3 regions of the Virgibacillus sp. DJP39 genome follow, and region 1 is predicted to be linked to each of the others. Evidence: riboswitches for the same ligand, from Rfam matches in the RefSeq annotation. Region 1 holds a riboswitch; each other region holds the start of a gene.
What was found. A riboswitch is a leader RNA that binds a small molecule or an ion and turns the genes downstream of it on or off. The one in region 1 is predicted to bind thiamine pyrophosphate.
Positions count from the first base shown of each region.

Region 1 (4,986 bases):
TGCCATTCGTGTCGCTAATAAGTATGGAGCTGTAGTTATTGCAACAGGAGAAACGGATATTATTACTGACGGTGAAAGCTATACCGAGTGTTATAACGGGGTGTCTATGCTTCAATATGTAACAGGAACAGGGTGTTTATTAACAGCAGTTGTTGGTGCATTTTCTAGTGTAGGAGTGAATCATTATGGAGCTTCAGTTGTAGCTGTAAGCAGCTACGGGGTGGCTGCGGAATTAGCATATGAGAATTGCGCTGGACCTGGAAGCTTTTTGCCAGCCTTTCTGGATGAGTTGTATGGGTTAACAGAGGAAGAAGTGAAGGCAAAGGCTATTACTCAAAACTTCACCTTAGAAGGGAAGAAAAATGATGCTAGATAAAAAGATCCTTCGTTTATATTTTATTCTAGGCAGTGTGAACACTTCTGAAAATCCTGCACATGTACTGCAGCAAGCAATAGAAGGAGGCATTACAATCTTTCAGTACAGAGAAAAAGGGCTCAATGCAAAAAGCGGGGTTGGTAAATTAACGTTAGGAATTGAGTTGCGAAATACTTGCCTTGAAAACAACGTTCCATTCATTGTCAATGATGATATTGAGTTGGCTATTAAGCTTAGAGCTAATGGGGTTCATATTGGCCAGCAGGACGAAAATATTATAAAGGTGAAAGAGCGTTTGCCCAAAGGTATGTATGTGGGCGTTTCAGTGTCAACTGTTGAAGAGGCTATCCTGGCAGAAGAACAAGGTGCAGATTATCTTGGAGTTGGACCTATTCATGGAACGTCTACTAAGGAGGACGCACTTAAGCCGATTGGAATAGAAAGATTAATAGAAATCAGTAAGAATGTAACCATTCCAATTGTAGCGATTGGTGGAATTAAAAAAGAGAATGCAGGAGAAATCATCAATGCAGGAGCGACTGGTATATCGGTAATTTCGGCAATTAGTCAAGGAGGAACTTATAAAAAAGCAGCGCGTGATTTAGAACTAGCTACAAGAGTGCTCAACTAATAATGATTGTTTATATTAAGGGGGGTGATGGGGTCACTAGAAAATCTTTAAAGGAGGTGAATAGGTGTATAGCACAAGACTTTTAACAACGATGGCGGTGTTTATTGCTCTTGGTACAATTGGAGCCCAGTTACTTTGGTTTCCAGCTGGAATAGCCAAAGCGTACCCTGCTCAGCATGCAATCAATGTAATGGCGGCAATAATACTGGGTCCTGGACCAGCGGTGGTTATTGCGTTTATGACTGGGTTAATTCGTAATATGCTAGGGCTTGGAACGTTGCTTGCTTTTCCTGGTGGTATGATAGGTGCGCTTCTAGCGGGATTATTATATAAGAAATTTAAACGGAAGATATTTGCTGTTGTGGGAGAAGTGGTTGGAACTGGAATAATTGGTTCTCTATTTTCGGTACCATATGCAAATCTACTAATGGGTAGCTCACTTGGTGCATTTATATTCTTACCATCATTTTTGGTGAGTAGTATTTCAGGAGCAATTATTGGTTACTTAGTTATGGTTAGGGTTAAGAACGTAAGTCCATTGAATAACACATAAGAAAATTTCGGAACTACTAGGGGTGCAGTATGCTGAGACAAGGAAACGCCTTGATCCCTTTGAACCTGATCTGGATAATGCCAGCGCAGGGAAGTAGCGAGGAAGTATCCTCTATTTATCTACTTTATCTTTCTTCTAGTAGCTTCCAAACACATTTCCTTAGGAGGTATTACATGACTTTTTCTGAAGCATTACGTAACGAAAATCAAGATGTGTATGAAGCGATTTTCAATCATTCCTTTGTTCAGTCGATTGGAAGAGGGGATGTGCCAAAAGAGGCACTTGCACACTATATAAAGGCAGACTATGAATACTTAAATGCTTTTATCCATATTTATGGGATTGCAATCTCAAAATCAAAAAACCGGAAAGATATAAGCTTTTTCAACGACCAAGTCGACTTTGTGTTAAATAGTGAAATCCATCCCCATAATAATTTTTGTGAGCAAATTGGCGTTAAATATGAGGAGTTACAAGGCTATCCGCTCCCACCAACAGCAGACCATTATGTAAAACATATGATGTATCATGCTTGCACGGGAAGCCTTGGTGAAGTGATTGCAGCGCTTTTGCCATGTCCATGGACGTATTTAGAAATTGGTCAGGAACTAATGAAAGAATATCAGCCCAGGAAGGACCATCCTTTTTTTCCGTGGATTTCCTTTTATGCAGATGAACGGGTAGCAGAAACCACGTTAAAAATGCGCAATATATTGGATCGATTAGCCGCTGAAGCCAGCCCAGCGGAACGAGAAAAGATGAAATCTGCATTTCGTAAAAGCTGCCAATTGGAATTGTCCTTCTGGGAAATGGCATACACTTGTGAAAAATGGCCTGTTGGAGAATATATAAAAGTAGGAGAATAAGGGCTTGTAAAGGGTGCCCCCAATTGGGAGGCATCTTTTTCATGATTAATTAACATTTTTCGGGCGGTGCCAGGCACCATTATGAACTTGCATTATTTTCCACATGGTAATATACTAAGTTACAACACTAATGTACTAACTTGGATGGGAAGAGGGTTAAACTTGATTCTTAACACAGACAGCACGAAACCAATTTATATACAAATTGCGGAGTGGATTGAGGAAGAGATTTTGAATGGAACGTTTGAAAAGGGTGAGAAGGTTTATTCGCAATATGCACTTGCAGAAATGTATACGATAAATCCTGCCACAGCAGCGAAAGGATTAAATATTCTTTCTGATGAGAACATACTCTTTAATAAGCGTGGACTGGGCAAGTTTGTGGCAGATCATGCAATTGAGATTATCACGAAAAAAAGAAAGGATAAGAACCTAAAAGGATTAGTAAAAGAGATTGTGTTAGAAGCGGAACGTTTGAATGTTAACGAGGATGAACTAGTTGTCATGATCAAGTCTTTCATGAATGAACGTAAGGGGGAAACTGAGTGAATATAATTGAATGTACAAATTTAACTAAAAAACACGGTAGAACGATAGCCTTAAACGGGATATCCATGTCTATTACAGAAAATAAAATTACAGGGCTTATCGGGGCTAACGGAGCAGGAAAAACTACATTGCTGAAAATAATTGCTGGATTTTGGCGAAAAACTTCTGGTGATATTAAGGTGTTTTCGGAACAGCCATTTAACAATATCAAAACTTCAGCTAACACAATTTTTATTGATGATCAAATGGATCTTCCTACTTCATTGACACTTTTGGAAATACTGCATGAAGCTGGAAGGTTATATGAAAAGTGGGATAAAGATCTTGCCTTTCGTCTTCTTGATTATTTTTCGTTTAACCCAAACCAATTCCATAGTCGTCTGTCAAAAGGAAAGAAAAGTACGTTTAATATAATTCTTGGTCTAGCATCACGCTGTTCGTTAACTATTTTCGATGAACCGACGACTGGAATGGACGCAAGCGTACGAAAGGATTTTTGCCGAGCCTTGCTAAAAGATTATTTAGCTCATCCAAGGTCTATTATTATTTCGAGTCACTATTTGGAAGAGATGGAAGATATCCTGGAAGACATAATATTAATAGAAAACGGTAAGAAACGCCTTCATTTATCAGTAGATGAAGTAAGAGAATATGCAATTGGCGCAACTGGAGAAACGATAAATATAAATGTATTGATACAAAACAGGGAAGTTATTTACTCAAAAAATCTAGGGAGCGATCATACATATGTTGTACTAAAACATAACTTCTCCGAAGAAGAGTTAGAAAGTGCAAGAGAAGCTGGGCTGACTCTTTCACCAATACCTTCCAGTGATTTATGTATCTATCTAACAAATAAAAAGGCTGGGGGGATTGATGATGTCTTTAACAGAACCTAGTATGGCCAATCTGGTGATAAAACAATTAAATTATAAGTGGAAAGCTTATACCGGTTTATTTTATTCACTGATGATTCTCCAACTACTAGCTATCATATTTTCTTTGGTTGTAGGATCAGGTATGTCTGGAGGAAGCTCAAGCTCCAGTGGAATTAATGTCAACATAAGGTACTTCTCAGCTGATACAGTTGTCGCTTTTACAATACTATGGGCATTTATTAGCGCAATTCTTATTACTACAAAAGCATACAGGGAAGATGACTTTATATTTGTTACGAATCGAGTAACTGCTAATCTATCAAACATGCTATTTTTAGGGATAGCCAGCATAATAGGTGCAGTAACGGCGCTATTGTCGGCTTATTTGTTGAAAGTCTTAATGTATTATGTGCTTGATCACAGCCAAATTGTGGGCATTGGATCAGGTCCTGGCTTATCGGATTTCTTTACAGGTTTAACTGCAACCATCCTTTATGTGTTTCTTTTTGCTTCCTTAGGTTATTTGGTGGGGACAATAGTACAACTGAATCGTATTCTTGTGGTAGTTATACCAGTTCTATTTTTAGGATTCGCATTTTTTGCAGAAAGTGTTGCAGGTGCGTATCCGCTCATTCAAATCACAGCGTTTTACTTCGAGGAGTCATCTATCATAATTTTTTCATCAAAAATTGTTGTAACAATTGCATTGGTATTCTTTTGTTCTTCGTTAATGTCTAATCGAATGGAGGTTAGACGATGAACATATTTACTTTTATGCCTATAATCATAATTATTACAATTATAGGATTGGTTGTTCTTGTGATTAAACGCAATACAAAAAAACAAAGAAAATATTTGTCTGGGGAAAAAATAAGATGGATGCTAGGAGCTTATCTACTAATTTTGCTTATTTCTGTAGGTATGTTTTTACTAATTCCAAGTAATTCAGGTTCAATCGCAAATGAAAAGGCGGACTTAGGTTCTTCGTATTTAGTAAAGTCACTTCACAATGGAAATGCAGCCGATATTGATGAGAAATTCATTGCGAAAAAGTGGAAGTTTGACTTTAAAGGTGAAATGCTAACTTTTTTAGCTCCTGGTAATGACGTCAATGGGATTTCGATTTTCGTAGA
Region 1 covers NZ_JBMERP010000026.1:26,300-31,285, reverse strand. Annotated here, with positions in the region: gene thiM (hydroxyethylthiazole kinase) at 1-376, shown strand, start outside; gene thiE (thiamine phosphate synthase) at 363-1,007, shown strand; gene thiW (energy coupling factor transporter S component ThiW) at 1,072-1,560, shown strand; TPP riboswitch at 1,569-1,669, shown strand; gene tenA (thiaminase II) at 1,734-2,426, shown strand; gene ACOI1D_RS10495 (GntR family transcriptional regulator) at 2,589-2,975, shown strand; gene ACOI1D_RS10490 (ATP-binding cassette domain-containing protein) at 2,972-3,874, shown strand; gene ACOI1D_RS10485 (hypothetical protein) at 3,855-4,613, shown strand; gene ACOI1D_RS10480 (hypothetical protein) at 4,610-4,986, shown strand, end outside.

Region 2 (4,986 bases), on a different contig from region 1:
ATATTCACACGAACGCTACCAACTAATTCAAACCTTGATTATTATTTTATGAACCGCAACACCGGTAACGTAACAACAGCAATAGTTGAGTATGGATTTGCGGATTCAAATAAGGACGATATCCACCAATTAAAGAATAATTGGAAAAACTATGCTGAAGCTGTTGTGAAAGGGTTTTGTCTGTTTATTGGAAATGATTATATTTTACCCAGTCCAAATAGTATCAGTAGGGAAACCAACCAAATGAAAATTTTACAACTTCCTGCAAGTGCTGCATCCTGGCGTGTTTATCCATTAGGTAAACACCCGACTAAAGGCAATGATGTAGGATTTCTCAGACCTGCAAAATTTAACGGCTTAGATTATAGAATACTAAAAAATCCAAGTCCGTATGTTTATACGATTAAAACACGGGATTTTGGTACGGTAAATATCTATGCCCATCCAAAGTATGGGGTGAAATTTAGATGAAAATGATGTTACTATTTCAAATTATCGTTATAATGGATAAAGTGGATTTTTAAATAAAAAATTAAGGAGAGTTTAGATGCAAAAAACATATGTACCTACGTGGGATTTGGAAAGCATCTTTGAGGGTGGAAGTACTTCAGAGCAGTTCGACTACTATTTGAAAGAAAATAAGGTGAATATGGATAAACTTTCGATTTACGTTGAAAACTTTGATCCAGATAGCGTTACCCCTGAAATGTTAGCAAATGTTGTTAACCAATTTGAAGGGGTAATGAAAAAGTTACGGGAAGCGTTCGCATACATAAGCTGTTTAAGTGCTCAAAACGTCAAGGACGTTAACGCAAATTTACTAGTTGGAAAGCGTAGTGAGCTTAAAGCAGAAATGGACGCAATTCGAACTAACTTTGATCAAAAATTAGTAAAAATAGATTACGAGAAGTGGAACGAACTTTTAACAGACCCATTTTTAAGGGAGGTAGCGTTTGTACTAAATGAAAATAGAGAAAAAGCTAAGGAGCAGCTTTCTGTTGATCAGGAAGTATTGATAAATGATTTAGCAGTAGACGGATATCATGGCTGGAGCCAGATGTATGATACGTTGGTTGGAAATATGAGTGTCGAGTTGGAATTAGACGGTGTGCGGAACTCTTATTCTGTAGGACAAGCTTCGAATAAATTGAGTAATTCTGATCGCTCCGTTCGAAAACATGTTGCAGAACAGATTGACAAGGCATGGAAAGCAAATGCAGAATTATTTGGGCAAACACTAAATCACTTAGCAGGATTCCGTCTGCAGAAATACAAGCACCGTGAATGGGATAGTGTTATGAAAGAACCCCTAGCAATAAATCGAATGAAACAAGAAACACTTGACGCAATGTGGAAGGCTATTTCAGATTACAAAAAGCCATTTGTGAAGTTTCTACAAAAGAAAGCTGATTTATTAGGAATTGAAAAATTAAGCATGTTTGATATTGGTGCACCTTTATCTGATTCTGCAAAAACGTATTCCTTCTCTGAAGGTGCTGATTTTATTGTGGAGCAGTTCAGATCGTTTAGCCCTAAAATGGCTGACTTTGCACAAATGGCATTTGATAAACAATGGATAGAAGCTGAAGATCGCACTGGAAAAAGGCCAGGAGGATTTTGTACTAGCTTTCCAGACAGTGAGCAAACGAGAATCTTCATGACTTATTCCGGCACTTCTTCTAATGTGGCTACCTTAGCACATGAGCTTGGCCATGCTTATCATCAGCACGTGATGAATGATATCCATGGTTTGAACCAGGGATACGCTATGAATGTTGCAGAAACAGCTTCAACATTCGCTGAGATGATTGTGGCTGATGCCTCTGTGAAACAGGCACATAATAGTGAAGAAAAAATGGCTTTACTTGAGGATAAAGTCCAACGTGGTGTAGCGTTCTTTATGAACATACATGCTAGGTTCTTATTTGAAAATCGTTTTTATGAGGAAAGAAAACAAGGTCTAGTTTCCGTAAACCGGTTAAATGAACTAATGGTAGAGGCGCAAAAGGAAGCATATGGCGATGCCCTTGCTGATTACGATGAGAATTTCTGGGCATCCAAGCTTCACTTTCATATCACTGGTGTTCCTTTTTATAACTTCCCATACACATTCGGTTACTTGTTCAGCCTGGGACTTTATGCACATGCATTGAATTCAAATGGGAATTTTGAAGAAGACTATATTGCATTATTACGCGATACTGGTCAAATGAATGTAGAGGATCTGGCGGAAAAACATTTAAATATTGATTTAACGAAACCCGATTTCTGGGAAAATGCAATGAAACTATGTGTTAAAGATGTAGAAGAATTTCTTGCAATCTCTTAGTGGTTTAGATGTTGTTAAACTACTAGATATCCGTTATACTGAATTTAATGATTAAAGCAATATAAAAAGCCTACAGGGGGAGCCAATTGGCTGAGAGTGAACATGAAGATGTTCTGACCCTTTGAACCTGTTAGTTAGTACTAGCGTAGGGATCGTGACTTTTTTGATGGATAAAAAGCGATGTGTGTGTGGATTCCCCATCAGGAAACTTCCCCTAGGCATTGCTTTTTTTGTTTGGAAAAAATAGGGGAGGTATATGTTATGCGATCAAAGAAAATTTTGTTTTTAGTTGAAGTTTCAATCTTTACAGCCTTAGCACTTGTGTTAGACCTAGCACCATTTTTGTCGTTTAAAATATGGGCACAGGGCGGATCTATTTCACTTGCGATGATACCCATCTTTATTGTGGCATTTAGATGGGGGATCAAGGGAGGACTGTTGTCAGGATTTCTATGGGGAGTATTACAAGTCGCTGTTGGTACCGCATATATTCTAACACCAGTGCAAGGATTTTTGGATTATGTAATAGCCTTCACTGTTTTGGGCTTTGCAGGATTGTTCGCAAAAAAAGTGCAAGTTGCAGTTAAGGATGGAGCAACGAAAGAGTACCTTACTTATATCATGTTAGGAGTATTAGTAGGGACGGGGCTAAGATTTATTTCCCACTACTTTGCAGGGGTTGTCTTTTTTGAATCAGCAATTGAGGGTCAAACTGTCTGGATGTATTCATTACTATATAACATTTCGTACATGGTGCCTTCATTTATTATTTGTACAATTGCTGTTTTCTTCTTATTCCATAAGCAGCCAAAAACAATGTTAAACACAGCGTAAAGAATACACACACATATCACGTACTTTAAAAAAGGCAGTCTTGGTCTTATCAAGGCTGCTAGTTTTCTAATGTATACTTTAGTCAGAGGTGATCGCGTGTGCGCGAATTAATAGGTGAATGCCAAACTTGTAGAAAAGAAGTATATTGTGAAGATGGTTTTTTTGATGGATATCAGGAAAATGGTAAACTACTATGTAATGCCTGTGCTGTAAAGCAAGAAAGCGAGAAAAATTAGACAGCCCTTTGGTAACATGGCTGTCTTTTTATTTTTTTGAACAATGGTCACTGTTAAAAACTAGATAAATCGAGCACTGAATTGCAGAAATCGAGCAACAACCACAACAATCGAGCACCAACTACATGAAATCGAGCACCAAACCATGTGTGCTCGATTTTGTTCCGAGGCCGCTCGAATTTCCATCATGTGTGCTCGATATTACCTCAGGTCTGCTCGATTTTTTACAATTCCTCGGAATTCCAACTTTAAATCCGCATTTTTTAAATCCTCCCATACTAATTCCCTTCACCCCAGCCAATAGCAATGCATAGGTTATAACACATTCAAAAATTAAGAGGATGTGAGAAAGGGAGAAGGGGTATGGAATTAACTGTTTCACATTGGCTCTATGCTTTTTTCACGTTAGTGATTATTGGAACGATGATTTTCAAAAAAGGGGTTGTGCTCCCTACCTTACTTGGGACCTTTGTAATAGCTTGGGTTTACAAGGGTAGTTTAGTTGATGGATTCACGTCGATTTTTAATGCGAATCTTGTTGCAGCGCAAGAGCTGTTTAGCATCTTTTTAATTATCACATTTATGATGGCGTTACTTCATGCTTTGCGAGACTTAGGTGCAGACAGACGAATGATTCAACCAATCCAAAAGATGATGGTCAATGGTCATGTGTCGTTTTTTGTTTTAATTGCAGTTACGTATGTGATTTCGTTATTCTTTTGGCCAACACCAGCAGTACCATTGATATGTGCATTGTTGGTTCCTGCAGCAGTTCGTGCCGGTTTGCCTGCGATGACGGCAGCTGTAGCCATCGCAATCGCTGGGCAGGGGATGGCATTGTCATCTGATTATATCGTGCAGGTTGCGCCAAGTTTATCAGCAAAATCCGCTGGTATAAGTACAGCTGCGGTAGCAGATTCAGCATTAGTATTATCACTAATTACTGGTGGTACCGCAATCTTAATCGCCTATTTAATGTACAGAAAAACAATCCGGAAGAAAGATAGTCCGTTAATTGAACAAGATTTAGCAAAGTTGGAAACGGAAAGGCAGACTACCAACAAGGCTTATGGATCACATCTCACTACGTGGAGTAAGGTGTTTGCAATTTTAGTCCCGATTTCACTACTTGCTGTTGTAATTTATATGATTTACACAAAGTTAGTATCCGGTCGGATGAGTGGTTTTGAGGGTGGAGGTGGTGCTGCATTCATTGGTGGTGTAGCCGTTATTTTACTCCTGCTTGCAACTGTAGCCTTTGGTAAGCAGCATGCACTGGACTATATTAGTAACCATATAACAGATGGGTTTATCTTTGCCTTTAAGGCGATGGGGCCTGTAATTCCGATTGCGGGATTCTTCTTTTTGGGAAGTGCTGATTTTGCTGGAAGTATACTTGGTGTTAATGAAAATCCACCTGCATTCTTATTTGACATCGTTCAGTATACACAAGAGTTCTTACCGCAAAGTGCATTGTTGGCAGGATTTAGTGTGTTAATTATCGGTATTATTACTGGTTTAGACGGTTCTGGATTTTCTGGCCTTCCGTTAACTGGTGCATTATCAGCTTCTCTCAGTAACGGATCG
Region 2 covers NZ_JBMERP010000035.1:6,972-11,957, forward strand. Annotated here, with positions in the region: gene ACOI1D_RS12275 (N-acetylmuramoyl-L-alanine amidase family protein) at 1-471, shown strand, start outside; gene ACOI1D_RS12280 (M3 family oligoendopeptidase) at 548-2,329, shown strand; TPP riboswitch at 2,395-2,499, shown strand; gene thiT (energy-coupled thiamine transporter ThiT) at 2,591-3,163, shown strand; gene ACOI1D_RS12290 (hypothetical protein) at 3,262-3,399, shown strand; gene ACOI1D_RS12295 (hypothetical protein) at 3,763-4,986, shown strand, end outside.
Region 2: another riboswitch for thiamine pyrophosphate. It lies ahead of thiT (energy-coupled thiamine transporter ThiT); the one in region 1 lies ahead of tenA (thiaminase II).

Region 3 (4,986 bases), on a different contig from region 1:
GAAAAAACATTTACGAAATTTAAAAATAAAAACCAACGTAAATGTGACTCGTGTCAACCGCCAAAAGAGTCAAGATAAACGTATAGAAAATAAACAAAGCACCGATTTCTATTAATAGAAATTGGTGCTTTTGTAAGAGCAATTTGATTGATTTAATGTGTAAATAGTACATTAAACCTGCCTTTGTTAGAATGTGAAGTCTACCTGTTTCTTTTCAGTTGCTTCATATTCCTTCATATACTTAATTCTTCGTTGTGCTGATGTTTGACTGACTTGTTCATCTGCATGATAGGAAGATCTGACGAGTGGACCGGATTCACAATGCTGGAATCCTTTTTTTAGTGCTATCTCCTTTAGCTCAGCAAATTCATCTGGATGGTAGTATTTTTCAACCTTTAAATGTTTTTTAGTAGGCTGCAGATATTGTCCAATGGTCATTATATCTACATTATGTGCCAAAAGGTCATCCATTGCTTCCATAATTTCCTCTTTCGTTTCACCTAGCCCAACCATGATACTGGATTTTGTAGGTGTCTTAGGTGCAATTTCTTTGACCCGTTTTAGTAACTCCAGGGAACGGTCATACATAGCACGAGCACGTACTTTTTTTGTCAATCTTCGTACTGTTTCAATATTGTGGTTAAAGATATCAGGTTCACTGTCCATCAATGTATGCAGGCTCTCGTAATCACCCTTCATATCAGACGGCAGGATTTCAATTGTACCACCGGGATTTGCTTTACGTATTGCGCGGACAGTTTGCGCAAAAACTGCTGCACCGCCGTCCTTCAAGTCATCTCGGGCTACAGCGGTTACTACAGTGTGCTTTAGACCCATGATTCCCACTGTTTCTGCCACACGTTCAGCTTCGCCCCAGTCAAGTTCATTCGGTAAGCCTGTTTTCACAGCGCAGAAGCGACAGCCTCTTGTACACGTGTCCCCTAGAATCATAAAGGTAGCTGTTTTTCTCTCACTCCAGCATTCGTGGATATTTGGACAGCGCGCCTCCTCACATACGGTATTTAATTTTTTCTCACGCATTAATTTTTTTAGACCAGTGTAGGATTTGTTGGTATTAATTTTCGTTTTAAGCCATTCTGGTTTACGTATGTATTCTTCTTGTTTTGCCACCCGTCACACACTCCTTTGATGATATAAATTCCATTCTTCTACAGAATATTTAGTCCTGGCCAAATCGTGAACTTTTTCCCATTGACTCTCTGTAAGCTTAAGCGGAACAAAGTCCATGTTAAGTCCAGTCTTAAACCCTTTAAGAAATGCTTCCTTTAGGTCCTCGTATGTATGGTTCTTCATGGTGACTTCGTTAATTGTAATTGCTTTCTTAGAAAAAGCATTACGCTTCATTGCTCGAATGTTCTCGTTTGGGAAAATAAATAAATCAAATAACATACTTTTATCAATACTCATTGGAATAGATCCATGCTGCAGAAGAACACCTTGCTTCCGTGTTTGCGCATTTCCTGAAATCTTTTTGCCGTCAACGACCATTTCATAGAAGGCAGGCTTTTCAAAGCAGACATCCGTTCGTTCTGTACTTTTCTTAGGTGTAGCATAATCTGCATGGATTCCTAATTGCTTATACCCTTCTAAGATTCCTTTTGACAAAACATAATAAGCCGCTTGGATGGATGTCGGAATATAGTCCCTGTCTTCTGAAACGACAATACTATAGGTCAACTCATCATCATGCAGCACAGCACTGCCACCAGTCAGGCGACGTACAAATTCACAACCATGACGTTTCACATTGGAAAAATCAATTGAACGTTCAGTATTTTGAAAATGCCCCACAGAAAGACTAGGTTTCGACCAACCGTAAAATCGCAAAGTAGGCGGAATTTCCCCCACACTATGCCAATCAAGCAACAACTCATCCAACGCCATATTAACCGACGCACTACTATAACCCGTATCAATAAAAGCCCAAGTTTCAGAATGACTCAAACAAACACCCCCTCTTGGTGCCAGGCACTTTTACTAGTAACCGGTAAAAGTGCCTGGCACCTCTAATTATTTTACCCAAATAAAAAAACTGCATTCCTTTTGTTATTGGAGTGCAGTCTGTTCGGTTCTGTGTATATACTTGGGTTAAAAATATACACAGTACAGTCAACGACACTTCCTCACGCTAGTATTACCTTAGTTCGAGTATAAGGGTCAGAACACTATTGTTCTTCTCAGCTGTAAATTGCTCCCCTAGTGTTAATATTTAATTTCTACGTCTATCTTAATAAAGCGAAGAGCGAAAGTAAAGGCAATTTAAAAAACTAGCTGTATTTTCCTAGGAGTGTGCGATATACTTAGTGAAATTATCTAGGAGGTAGTACTCATGATTACTTATCCATTTTTAACAAAGGGAAGTACAGTTGGAGTTACTGCGCCGTCATCCGGGCTAGAACCTGAGTTGCATGACATGTTAAAAAAAGCTTGCAAGCGTAGTGAAGAAAAAGACTACCCAGTAGTGTGCGGAGAGACGGTTTGGACACAGGTTAGGGGAAAGTCAGCATCAGCTGAAGTAAGAGCAAAGGAATTTAATCGTATGATGAAAGATAAAACGATTGATTTTATAGTTCCCCCTTGGGGAGGAGAACTGCTTATTGAAATAATTGATAAACTAGAATATAATTCCTTTCAAAAAAAGTGGATACTCGGGTATTCTGACACGAGTGTCTTACTGCTTGCAACGACATTAAAAACAGGCATGGCAACTGCTCATGGTACTAATTTCGTTGATTTACGCGGAGAGTATTCAGATGAAACAACAGCCAAGTGGGAGAAGGTTTTATCAACAAAACAAGGGGATTCCATTAAGCAGTATTCATCTAAAAAGTTCCAAAGAAAATCGGATCATGATAATCCCTCGCCAGAAGTCTTTCATTTAACAGAGCAAACGAAATGGAAGCCGCTTTCAGGTGAATATGCTTTTATAAAAGGTAGATTGTTAGGTGGGTGCATAGATGTAATTAGACATTTGATTGGTACTCCTTATGGAGATATACAACAGTTCCAAGAGGAAACAATCAGTAATGAGCCAATTCTATGGTACTTTGAAAACTGTGAGCTGAATACAACAGATTTAAGAAGGACACTATTTCAAATGAAACTAGCAGGGTGGTTTAAAAATTGCTCTGGTATTATGTTTGGGAGAAGCAGCGCGAATGACCCGGTTGAAAATTATGATGTACTGGATGTTTATAGGGATGTGGAGAACGAACTGAATGTCCCAATAGTTTATGACATCGACTGTGGGCATGTTCCACCACAAGTCACGCTTATTAATGGGGCCTATGCTGAGATTGAAGTGAAGGCAGGCAAAGGACAAATCGAACAATGGTTTAAGTGACATTGTAATCTGCTGATTAAGTGAATGCTAACGTTTGTTCTACGTTAAATGCCACATGTGTCAAATGGAAATTATCTATCAAATTATTATGAGGTGAGACATGATTACAATTAAAAGATTATCGGAATGTCCATTAGAGGATGTATTAAAAGCCTGGAACCTGGGGTTTGAAGGTTATTTTGTTGATTTATCAATGACGTTGGAACGGTTTGTCAGTCGTATGGTGACAGAAGGGTTTTCACCAGAATTGTCGATTGTAGCATTTGATGGCAGCAAACCAGTTGGAATTATTAAAACTGGTATAAGAATCATCAATGGAAAAAAAGTAGGATGGAATGGCGGGACAGGTGTAGCCAAAGATTACCGTAATCAAGGTGTGGGCAAACATATGATGGACCATCTGCTATCAATCTATGAAGAGCAAAATGTGGAGATAGCAACTCTGGAAGCTATTAAGGAAAATGAACATGCCATTAAGTTGTATAAAAATATGGGATATGTCATAAAAGATGAAGTAGCTAACTTTTCATTAAATGGTCCACAAACTATTGAGTCCGAAGTAACTACTAAAAAATATTCTATTAAAAAAACAATCCCACAGGAAACAGGGCAATTGCCTTTTTATAAAGCTGATTATACATGGCAAACACACTGGAAGAGTATGAGTAATGGGGAAGCAGTAATTGTCTTTGGTGAAAATGCTGAACCGGTAGGATATGCATACTATCGTCGTGTTTTTGATGACGATTTTAATCATCAGGCAACGGTTTTATACCAATGCGAAGCAGATCCAAATCATAATGATGCGTATGAGATTACGAAGTTGTTAATAGGTTATGTTTTTGATGATCTATCCGCAGACATTAAACGTGTTGTGGTGAATATGCCTAAAAAGGGAAGTCAATTAACATATGGCGTATTGTTAGAACACTCTTTTTCAGTAGATGTAGAACAAGTTTGCATGGAAAAAGAAATGAATCGGTTTTTTAAATAAAAATCCAATACTGTTTTCATTAGAATCGATATCAGTATAATTCGCCATTAAAGCTTGGCGGTAAGCTGAGTTTTCTAAAAAAATCGAGCGCTCTGTGTCCAAAATCGAGCGCAGATCCAATAAAAGCGAGCACCAACTTGAATTATCGAGCACCGACTCAAGAAATCGAGCACCAACAATTTGGTGCTCGATTGTGACTGATCAGTGCTCGATATTCAAAATCAGTGCTCGATTTCCGCATGTCAGTGCTCGAAAAAGTCCGCTGCGCCACCCACCCCCAAACAACGCAAAATAAACCAAAAAAGCATCTGCCCACCAATATGGTAAACAGATGCAATTTCTTTCTATAAACTGCTTTTAATTAACTCTTTAATTTCGTCCCGTTTACCTTCATGAAACAAATCGACAATCTTACTACCCACAATAACACCGTCACAATTTCCGCCTAGTTCCTTTGCCTGATCTGAATTGGACACGCCGAATCCTGCCAATACGGGAACGTTAGCAATTTCTTTTAAACCTTGTAAAAAGCCTTTAACATTCGCGCTATGTGTAGCCTTTGCGCCAGTTGTTCCAGTGACGGATACAGCGTAGAGGAAGCCTTCTGATCGTTTTGCGATTTCGGCTA
Region 3 covers NZ_JBMERP010000012.1:302-5,287, forward strand. Annotated here, with positions in the region: gene ACOI1D_RS06190 (hypothetical protein) at 1-78, shown strand, start outside; gene lipA (lipoyl synthase) at 187-1,131, opposite strand; gene ACOI1D_RS06200 (lipoate--protein ligase family protein) at 1,135-1,905, opposite strand; TPP riboswitch at 2,125-2,229, opposite strand; gene ACOI1D_RS06205 (S66 family peptidase) at 2,351-3,364, shown strand; gene ACOI1D_RS06210 (GNAT family N-acetyltransferase) at 3,465-4,358, shown strand; gene trpA (tryptophan synthase subunit alpha) at 4,703-4,986, opposite strand, start outside.
Region 3: another riboswitch for thiamine pyrophosphate. It lies ahead of ACOI1D_RS06200 (lipoate--protein ligase family protein); the one in region 1 lies ahead of tenA (thiaminase II).